3 regions of the Streptomyces sp. NPDC060366 genome follow, and region 1 is predicted to be linked to each of the others. Evidence: riboswitches for the same ligand, from Rfam matches in the RefSeq annotation. Region 1 holds a riboswitch; each other region holds the start of a gene.
The links. A riboswitch is a leader RNA that binds a small molecule or an ion and turns the genes downstream of it on or off. The one in region 1 is predicted to bind thiamine pyrophosphate.
Positions count from the first base shown of each region.

Region 2: it holds a riboswitch for thiamine pyrophosphate, as region 1 does, so the genes downstream of both, ACFWHU_RS29945 (thiamine ABC transporter substrate binding subunit) here and thiO (glycine oxidase ThiO) in region 1, are expected to answer to the same signal.
Region 3: it holds a riboswitch for thiamine pyrophosphate, as region 1 does, so the genes downstream of both, thiC (phosphomethylpyrimidine synthase ThiC) here and thiO (glycine oxidase ThiO) in region 1, are expected to answer to the same signal.

Region 1 is NZ_JBHXDC010000002.1:358,995-362,195, reverse strand. Features, by position in the region: gene thiS (sulfur carrier protein ThiS) at 1-130, opposite strand, end outside; gene thiO (glycine oxidase ThiO) at 127-1,356, opposite strand; TPP riboswitch at 1,353-1,467, opposite strand; gene ACFWHU_RS06320 (NAD(P)/FAD-dependent oxidoreductase) at 1,575-2,795, shown strand; gene ACFWHU_RS06315 (Rv2175c family DNA-binding protein) at 2,897-3,201, shown strand, end outside.
Region 2 is NZ_JBHXDC010000016.1:39,650-42,850, reverse strand. Features, by position in the region: gene rlmN (23S rRNA (adenine(2503)-C(2))-methyltransferase RlmN) at 1-966, shown strand, start outside; TPP riboswitch at 1,020-1,143, shown strand; gene ACFWHU_RS29945 (thiamine ABC transporter substrate binding subunit) at 1,241-2,317, shown strand; gene ACFWHU_RS29940 (ABC transporter permease) at 2,476-3,201, shown strand, end outside.
Region 3 is NZ_JBHXDC010000004.1:236,169-239,369, forward strand. Features, by position in the region: gene thiC (phosphomethylpyrimidine synthase ThiC) at 1-1,176, opposite strand, end outside; TPP riboswitch at 1,171-1,313, opposite strand; gene ACFWHU_RS13670 (YibE/F family protein) at 1,385-2,782, shown strand; gene ACFWHU_RS13675 (SsgA family sporulation/cell division regulator) at 2,872-3,201, opposite strand, start outside.

The DNA of each region.
Region 1 (3,201 bases):
CGGCGGTGAGGGTCGCGACGAGGACGTCGAGAGTGACGGGGCCGGCGAGGACGCGGGCCGCTCCGTTCACCGAGACGGTCACGGATCCGGGCGCGGCGTCGGACGAGTGCGAATTCACGGTGTCGGTCATGCGTGCTGCTCCTGACCTGCGGAGACGGCGGGGGAGACGGCCGGTGGGCGGCCGGGCGGGGTGCCGGGCGAGAAGCGTCCGGGTGTGAAGGGCCGCGCGTCGTCCGGGAGTTCACCCGTCGTGAGCACGGTGGCCATCACCCGGCCCGTGACTGGCGTCAGGAGCACCCCGTTGCGGTGGTGCCCGGTGGCCAGATGCAGCCCCGGCAGGGCGGTCGGTCCGAGCAGCGGGGCGTTGTCCGGCGATGTCGGCCGCAGCCCGGCGCGGGTCTCGGTGAGCGGCAGTTCGGTGATGCCGGGGAGCAGTTCGTGGGCGTCGCGCAGCAGCTCGTACACCCCGCCCGCCGTCACCGTCGTGTCCCAGCCCATCTCCTCGCTCGTCGCCCCGACGACCAGCTCGCCGCTCTCGCGCGGCACGAGGTAGATGTGGCTGCCGCGGACCTCGGCCCGCAGCGTCCGGGACAGGAACGGGGCGTACGGGCGCGGCACCGTCAGCCGCAGGACCTGGCCCTTGACGGGGCGTACCGGGGGCAGGACGTCGTCCGGCACGCCCGCGAGCCGCCCACTGAGACTGCCACCGGCGACGACGACCTGGTCGGCGCCGAGTTCGGCGCCGCCGGCCACCGTGACTCCGGCGGCCCGGTCCCGGACCACCCGCAGGCGTTCGGCCCACGCCCGGTGGAAGACCACCCCCGCCCGCTCGCAGGCCGTCACGAGGGCGGCCGCGAGCCTGCGCGGGTCGATCTGGTGGTCCCCGTCGACCCGCAGCCCGCCGCGTACGCCGGGAGCGAGCATCGGCTCCAGCCGTCGGCACTCGCGGCCGGTGAGCCATTCCGACTCCAGACCCGACCTCCTCTGGAGGGCGTGGAGTTCACGCAGCTGCGCCCGGTCGTCGGTGTCGAGAGCGACGGCGAGCGTGCCGCAGGCGCGGTAGCCGGTGTCCTGGCCGGTGACCGACTCCAGTTCGGCGACGAAGTCGGGATACAGCCGCGCGGAGGCGATGTTCAGCGCCAGCAAGGTCTGTTCACCGTGGTCGAGTTCGCTGACGGCGGCGAGCATCCCGGCGGCGACCCGGGCGGCGCCGCCGCCCGGCTCCGGATCGACGACGGTGACGCCGAGCCCGCGTTGCGCCGCGCGCCAGGCGGTGACGAGACCGATGATCCCGCCCCCGACGACCACGACATCGGTCCGCCCGGATTCCCGGTACTGAACGTGAGATGACCGCATGGGTGTCCAGCTCCTCCCTTCGCCGGCATGACCCGGATCAGGTTCGTACGGTCGGAGGCCGCGTCAGCCTCCCTCTCAGCCCGGTGCGTACGGGCTCCCGCGAGGTGTGAAGTCTTGTGTTCGTCACTGCCGATAAGCGCTTCACGGGTCAGGGTAACCCCCTGTCCCCGCCCCCTGTAAGGGAGTCGTGGCCCCGTCCGGTTCCATAAGGTGATCGGGTGAGCGAGCAGCGGAAGCAGACGGACGAGCGGCGCACCGTCGTCGTCGGCGCGGGAATGGCGGGTGTGCAGACCGCCGTGGCACTGCGCGAACTGGGGCACGAAGGCCCCGTCACCCTCATCGGCGCCGAGCGGCACCAGCCCTACGACCGGCCCCCACTCTCGAAGGCCGTCCTCCTCGGCGCGGCGGAGAGTTCGGCCTTCGACGTGGACTTCGAAGCGCTCCGCGTGGAGTTGCGGCTGGGCCTGGAAGTGACCGGTGTGCGCCCGGCGGACCACGAGGTGGACACGGAGGCGGGGCCGGTTCCGTACGACGCGCTGGTCGTCGCCACCGGCGCCGAACCGATCACACTGCCCGGCGCGGACGGGGTCCCCGGCGTGCATCTGCTGCGCACCCTGGACGACGCCGCGCGGCTGCGCCCCGTCCTGGAGCGCAAGCGACACGTCGTCGTGGTGGGAGCGGGCTGGATCGGCGCCGAGTTCACCACCGCGGCCAGGGAGGCCGGCTGCGAGGTGACCGTCGTCGAGGCCGCGGCCCATCCGCTCGCCGGCGCCCTGCCCGCCGAGGTCGCCACTCCGATGGAGGACTGGTACGCCGAGAGCGGCGCCGAACTCTTCACCCACGCGCGCGTGGCGACCGTCGAGCCCGGCCGGGTGGTCCTCTCCGACGGCCGCGAGCACGCCGCGGACGCGGTGGTCGTGGGCATCGGCGCCAGACCCGCGACGGCCTTGCTGGCGGGCTCCGGCATCGCGACCGGCGCCGAGGGGGCCGTCACCGCCGACGACCGGCTGCGCGCCTCGGTGCCCGGTGTGTACGCGGTCGGGGACTGCGCCTCGTTCCCCTCGGCCCGGTACGGCGAGCGGCTGATGGTGCACCACTGGGACAACGCGCTCCAGGGCCCGCGTACGGTCGCCGCCGACATCGTGGGGGAGTCCCACGAGCCGTACGACCCCGTGCCGTACTTCTGGTCCGAACAGTTCGGCCGTTTCGTGCAGTACGCGGGCCACCACGCCCGGGCCGACACCCTCCTGTGGCGGGGCGACCCGGCGAGCGCCGCCTGGTCGGTCCTCTGGCTGCGGGACGGGGCGCTGGTGGCGCTGCTCGCCGTCGGCAGACCGCGTGACCTGGCGCAGGGCCGCAAGCTCGTCGCGGCGGGTGCGCGGATCGACACGCGGCGGGCCGCCGACCCCGCCGTACCGCTCAAACTGACGGCTCTCTGAGGTGCCCCGCCCGCTCTCCCCGGGCCGGACGTACCGCTCGACGGCCCAGTCCGTGCCCGGCTCGGCTTCCGACTGTCAGTCCGGGATGGCAGGCTTGTCCTGTGACTGAGATTGACGCAAAGATCGATGCTCTCGTCCCTGCCTGGCTTCACCTGCCCGATATCGCCGAAATGCTCGATATCGAGGTGACGCGCGTGCGCCAGCTGGTGAAGGAAGGCCAGCTGATCGCCGTGCGCCGCGGTGAGAATCGGGCGCTCCAGGTGCCGGCCGCCTTCATCGACGGCAAGAAGGTCGTCAAGGGCCTCGCGGGGACCTTGACGCTCCTCAGGGACGACAGCTTCACCGACGAAGAGATGCTCGAGTGGCTCTTCACTCCCGACCCGTCCCTGCCGGGCACGCCCGCGCA
Region 2 (3,201 bases), on a different contig from region 1:
TCGCAGCACTACTTCGCGCGGTTCGCGCACGACCCCGCCGAGTGGACGGACATCCCCGCCGCCGCACGCGAGAAGCTCGCCGCGGAGCTGCTGCCCGACCTGATGTCCGTGGTGCGGCACATCTCCTGCGACGACGACACCACCCGTAAGACGCTGTGGCGGCTGCACGACGGCACGCTCGTCGAGTCCGTCCTGATGCGCTACCCGGACCGCGTCACCATGTGCATCTCCTCGCAGGCCGGCTGCGGGATGAACTGCCCGTTCTGCGCCACGGGGCAGGCGGGTCTCGACCGCAACCTGTCCACGGCGGAGATCGTGCACCAGATCGTGGACGGCATGCGCGCGCTGCGCGACGGTGAAGTTCCCGGCGGCCCCGCGCGGCTGTCCAACATCGTCTTCATGGGCATGGGTGAACCGCTCGCCAACTACCGCCGCGTCGTCGGGGCGATCCGCCGGCTGACCGACCCCGAGCCGGACGGCATCGGACTCTCGCAGCGCGGCATCACTGTCTCGACGGTGGGCCTGGTGCCCGCGATGCTGCGATTCGCCGACGAGGGCTTCAAATGCCGCCTCGCCGTCTCGCTGCACGCGCCCGACGACGAGCTGCGCGACACCCTCGTGCCGGTCAACACCCGTTGGAAGGTGCGGGAGGTGCTGGACGCCGCCTGGGAGTACGCGGAGAAGTCCGGCCGCCGGATCTCCATCGAGTACGCCATGATCCGCGACATCAACGACCAGGCGTGGCGGGGCGATCTGCTGGGCCGGCTGCTCAAGGGGAAGCGGGTGCACGTCAATCTGATCCCGCTCAACCCGACTCCCGGATCCAAGTGGACGGCCTCCCGCCCGGAGGACGAGAAGGCATTCGTCGAGGCGATCGCGTCCCACGGGGTGCCGGTGACGGTGCGTGACACCCGCGGTCAGGAGATCGACGGGGCGTGCGGTCAGCTGGCGGCGACGGAGCGCTGAGCGCGGCGAAGGGCCCCGACGGGGCCCATGTACGCTGGGTTCGAACGAATTACATATTCCGACAGGGGAGCGCCACAGCGCTGAGAGTGCGGCAGAGGCTCGGACGAGCCTCACGGTCGCAGACCCTCTGAACCTTGCCCAGGTCATTCTGGGTAGGAAGTTCGGACATCACTCAAGCTGTTGCGCCCTGCCCTGCTCCGGTCCGCCGGTGCGGGGCAGGGCCGCGTCTTCTCCTGGACATCCCAGGAGGAATTCAGTGCGTACCACGAAGAGAATGGCGGCCGGCGCCCTCGCCGCCGCGCTGGGCGTCTCCGGGCTCGCCGCGTGCGGCGGCGAGTCCGACGACTCCACGTCGTCGGACGGCGCGAAGTCCAAGAATGTGACGCTGGTCGCCCATGACTCGTTCGCCGCCTCGGACTCCGTACTGAAGGAGTTCACCGAACAGACCGGTTACACCGTCAAGGTGCTGAAGAGCGGCGAGGCGGGCGAGGCGCTCAACAAGGAGATCCTCACCAAGGGTGCGCCGCAGGGCGACGTCTTCTTCGGCGTCGACAACACCCTGCTCTCCCGCGCCCTCGACAACGGCCTGTTCACGCCGTACGAGGCGAAGGGCCTCGACCAGGTCCGCGCCGACGTACGGCTCGACGACGCCAAACACCGTGTCACGCCCGTCGACACCGGCGACATCTGCGTCAACTACGACAAGAAGTACTTCACCGACAAGAAGCTGGCCCCGCCGCAGTCCTTCGCCGACCTGACGAAGCCCGCCTACAAGGACCTGCTCGTCGTCGAGAACGCGGAGCAGTCCTCACCCGGCCTCGGCTTCCTCCTCGGCACCGTCGCCGCGTACGGGGACGACGGCTGGCAGGGCTACTGGAAGCAGCTCAAGGCCAACGGCGTCCAGGTGGTCGACAGTTGGGAACAGGCCTACAACGAGGAGTTCTCCGGCTCGGCGGGTGGCAAGAAGGCCAAGGCGGAGCGCCCCCTCGTCGTCTCGTACGCGTCGAGCCCGCCCGTCGAGGTCCTGTACGCCGACCCGCAGCCCAAGGAGGCGCCGACCGGCGTCGCCACGGGCACCTGCTTCCGGCAGATCGAGTTCGCGGGACTGCTCCAGGGCGCGAAGAACGGGGCGGGTGGCAAGGCCCTGCTGGACTTCCTGGTGAGCAAGACCTTCCAGGAGGACATGCCGCTCAACATGTTCGTGAATCCGGTCGTCGACGGTGCGAAGCTGCCCGCGCTCTTCACCGACCACGGCGCCGTGGTCGACAAGTCGGAGACCGTGGCCCCGGAGAAGATCGCCAAGAACCGTGACGAGTGGATCCAGTCGTGGTCCTCACTCGTCGTCAAGTAGTCGCGAAGGGCGCCTTGGAGGGCGACACGACCACGCGTACGGACGCGGGGCCGGTCGTCCGGGGCCCGGGCGGAGGGGCGGGGCGAGGACGGGGCCGGGAGGCGGGCGCCGCGGTGCGCGCCGCACGGCGACGGGGCAGCGTCGTACGGCTCTGCCTCATGGCCGTCCCCGTCGCGTTCTTCGCGGTCTTCTTCGCGTACCCCGTCACGGCGATCGTCGCCCGCGGGCTGAAGGTGGACGGCTCCTGGCACTGGGGCCGGTTCGGGGACGTGCTGAGCCGGCCCGACATCCGCCAGGTGCTCTGGTTCACGACGTGGCAGGCCGCGGTCTCCACCGCCCTCACTCTGCTGATCGCGCTCCCCGGTGCCTACGTCTTCGCGCGCTTCGAGTTCCCCGGCAAACAACTCCTGCGCGCAGTCGTGACCGTGCCGTTCGTCCTGCCGACCGTCGTCGTCGGCACGGCGTTCCTCGCGCTGCTGGGGCGCGGCGGCCCGCTCGACGAGCTGTGGGGTGTCCGGGCGGACACGACGGTGTGGGCGATCCTTCTCGCGCATGTCTTCTTCAACTACGCGGTGGTCGTCCGCACCGTGGGCGGCCTCTGGGCGCAGCTCGACCCGCGTCAGGAGGAGGCCGCGCGGGTGCTCGGCGCCGGCCGGCTCGCGGCGTGGTGGCGAGTGACGCTGCCCGCGCTCGGCCCCGCGGTCGCCGCCGCGGCGCTGATGGTCTTCCTCTTCACGTTCACCTCCTTCGGCATCGTCCAGATCCTGGGCGGCCCGGCGTACTCCACCCTGGAGGTGGAGGTCTACCGGCAGACCGCGCAACTTCTCGACCTGCCCACCGCCGCCGTCCTGACGATGGTGCAGTTCGCCGCTGTCGGCGCGATT
Region 3 (3,201 bases), on a different contig from region 1:
CATCGGGACATGGCCCGGCCCCTCGATCATGGTCTGCACGTTGTGCCGCTTGGCGATGGTGTTCAGTTCGCCGAGCGTCCGCAACTCGGCGAACTGCGCCTCGTCGTTGGCGTCCGCAATCGAGCCCGGCCGCAGGCCGTCGCCGAGGGAGTACGTCACGTCGTACGAGGCGAGGATCTCGCACAGCTCCTCGAAGTTCTCGTACAGGAACGACTCCTGATGGTGCGCCAGGCACCACGCCGCCATGATCGAGCCGCCGCGCGAGACGATGCCGGTCTTGCGGCGGGCCGTGAGCGGCACGTAGCGCAGCAGCACGCCCGCGTGGACGGTCATGTAGTCGACGCCCTGCTCGGCCTGTTCGACGACCGTGTCCTTGTAGATCTCCCAGGTCAGCTCCTCGGCCTTGCCGTCGACCTTCTCCAGCGCCTGGTAGAGCGGCACGGTGCCGATGGGGACCGGGGAGTTGCGCAGCACCCACTCACGGGTGGTGTGGATGTTGCGGCCGGTGGAGAGGTCCATGACCGTGTCGGCGCCCCACTTGGTCGCCCAGGTCATCTTGTCCACCTCCTCCTCGATGGAGGAAGTGACCGCGGAGTTGCCGATGTTGGCGTTGACCTTCACCAGGAACCGCTTGCCGATGATCATCGGTTCGATCTCGGGGTGGTTGACGTTGGCCGGCAGTACGGCGCGGCCCGCGGCGATCTCGTCGCGTACGACCTCGGGCGGGACGTTCTCCCGGATGGCGACGTACTCCATCTCCGGGGTGATGTCGCCCCGCCGGGCGTACGCGAGTTGCGTGACCGCCTGTCCGTCGCGGCCCCGGCGCGGCTGGCGCGGGCGGCCGGGGAAGACCGCGTCGAGATTGCGGAGACCCCCGCGGGGCGAGGTGTGTTTGAGGCCGTCGTCCTCGGGGCGGACGGGGCGGCCCGCGTACTCCTCGGTGTCGCCGCGGCCGACGATCCAGTTCTCCCGGAGCGGTGCGAGACCGCGCCGTACGTCGGTTTCGACGGTGGGATCGGTGTACGGCCCCGACGTGTCGTACAGCGTCACGTCGTCGCCGTTGGTGAGATGCACCTGACGGACCGGCACCCGGAGATCGGGGCGCGATCCTTCCACGTATCCCTTGTGCCAGCCGATGGCTCGTGCGGCAGGCGTGCGTGCGTCCTGAACGGTCATATGAGACCTACTCCCTACGCCGGCATTACCCGGTAACAGGTTCGGCGGTCGACGCAGCTCAGGGATCCGGGGAAGCCCCGGAACTCCACAGTCAGCGTCCTCTCAGCCCGGTGCTCCGAGCTCCCGCGTGTGTAAAGGCACCACCACGCTAACGCGATGTCGGGCGTGCTGAACAGAGGGCCCCCGCCGTTCTTGCGATGATCGGTCGGTGACCTCACCCCAGCAGACACCCGATACGCACGGCCACTCGCACAGTCATGGGCCGGCCGCGCCGGTCTCCAAGCACCTGCGCAAGGTCATCGCCGCGGTGCTGATTCCCTTCGCCACGGCCGTCCTTGTCGGACTCGTCGTGCTGTGGCCCGGCGGCGCCCCGGCGCACGAACGCACCGGTGTCGGCTTCGACCGGCAGACCGAGCAGGGCCAGGTGGTGAAGATCGAGCAGATCGACTGCAAGGACGTGAACGCCGCTCAGGTCCCGCCGACGGGCGACACGACGACGCCGGAGGGGCGTGAGGCGCAGCAAGCACAGACCGGGGACTGCGAGAAGGCGACGGTCGAGGTGACGACCGGTAAGAACAAGGGCCGTAAGTTCGTCGAGATCGTCCAGCCCGACGCGCCGCGGCAGTTTCACGTGAAACAAGGCGTTGTGGTGGCCTACGCCCCCGACGCCCCCCGGGATCTCCAGTACTCGGTGACGGACGTGGACCGCTCGACGCCGATGGCACTGCTGGCCGGGATCTTCGCTCTCGCGGTGATCGTGGTGGGGCGGCTGCGCGGGCTGATGGCACTGGTCGCGCTGATCATCTCGTTCGCCGTACTGACGCTGTTCATCCTGCCGGCGATTCTCCAAGGTTCGAATCCGCTGATCGTCGCGGTCGTCGGCGCGAGCGCGATCATGCTGATCGCGCTCTATCTGTGCCACGGTCTGACGGCCCGTACGTCCGTCGCCGTGCTCGGCACACTCATCTCGCTGCTGCTGATCGGGCTGCTGGGCTCGCTGTTCATCGGCTGGGCGAGTCTGACGGGCAACACGGACGACAACACCGGGCTGATCCACGGGCTCTATCCGGAGATCGACATGAGCGGTCTGCTGCTGGCGGGCGTCATCATCGGATCGCTGGGTGTGCTGGACGATGTGACGGTCACCCAGACGTCGGCGGTGTGGGAGCTGCGCCAGGCGAATCCCGACATGGGGCCGCGCGCCCTCTACCGGGCGGGTATCCGTATCGGGCGCGACCACATCGCGTCGGTGGTCAACACGCTCGTACTGGCCTACGCGGGCGCCGCGTTGCCGCTGCTGCTGCTCTTCTCGATCGCCGAGTCGAGCGTGGGGACGGTGGCCAACAGCGAGCTGGTGGCCCAGGAGATCGTACGGACCCTGGTCGGGTCGATCGGTCTCGTCGCGTCGGTGCCGGTGACCACGGCACTGGCGGCGCTGGTGGTGTCGGCCGACCGGCCGGGGACGCCGGGGGGAGGGGCGACGCCGGAGACGGCGACGGGGGCGCCGTCGGACGCACCCTCGGGGACGCCGCCGAAGGCGCCTTCCGGGCGGCCGTTCGGGGGCCTGCGGACGCGAGGCGGAGGCGGGCGGCGCCGCAAGGCGTAGCCCTCCGCCCGCGGGAGCGCTCAGGAGCCGGAACCCCGGAATCCGCGCTGGAGCCGGCACTCAGCAGTCGGCGTTCCTCGAATCCGCGCTCAGCCCGCGTTCTCCTCGGCGAGGATGCGCCCGAGCGTCTCCTCAAGATTGGTCTCGAAGTCCCCGAGCGTCATCTCCTGCCCGAGCGGGACCAGCCGGTCCGTACGGTCGAGGAAGGCCACCAGCGGCGGTGCGCTGACCCGGAAGAGGGCGTGTTCGGCGCCGACCTGGAGTCTGATGTGGACGTCCGAGAGCTCCTCGGGCTCGGTCGGCGAGATGTACACGTCGCCGTCGCCGCTGGGTTCGTTGATGCCGTCGACCAGCAACTCGCGGCCGAAGGCCCAGGTGACCGGGGCGTCGCCGGGCAGATGGAACGTCATCCGCACCGC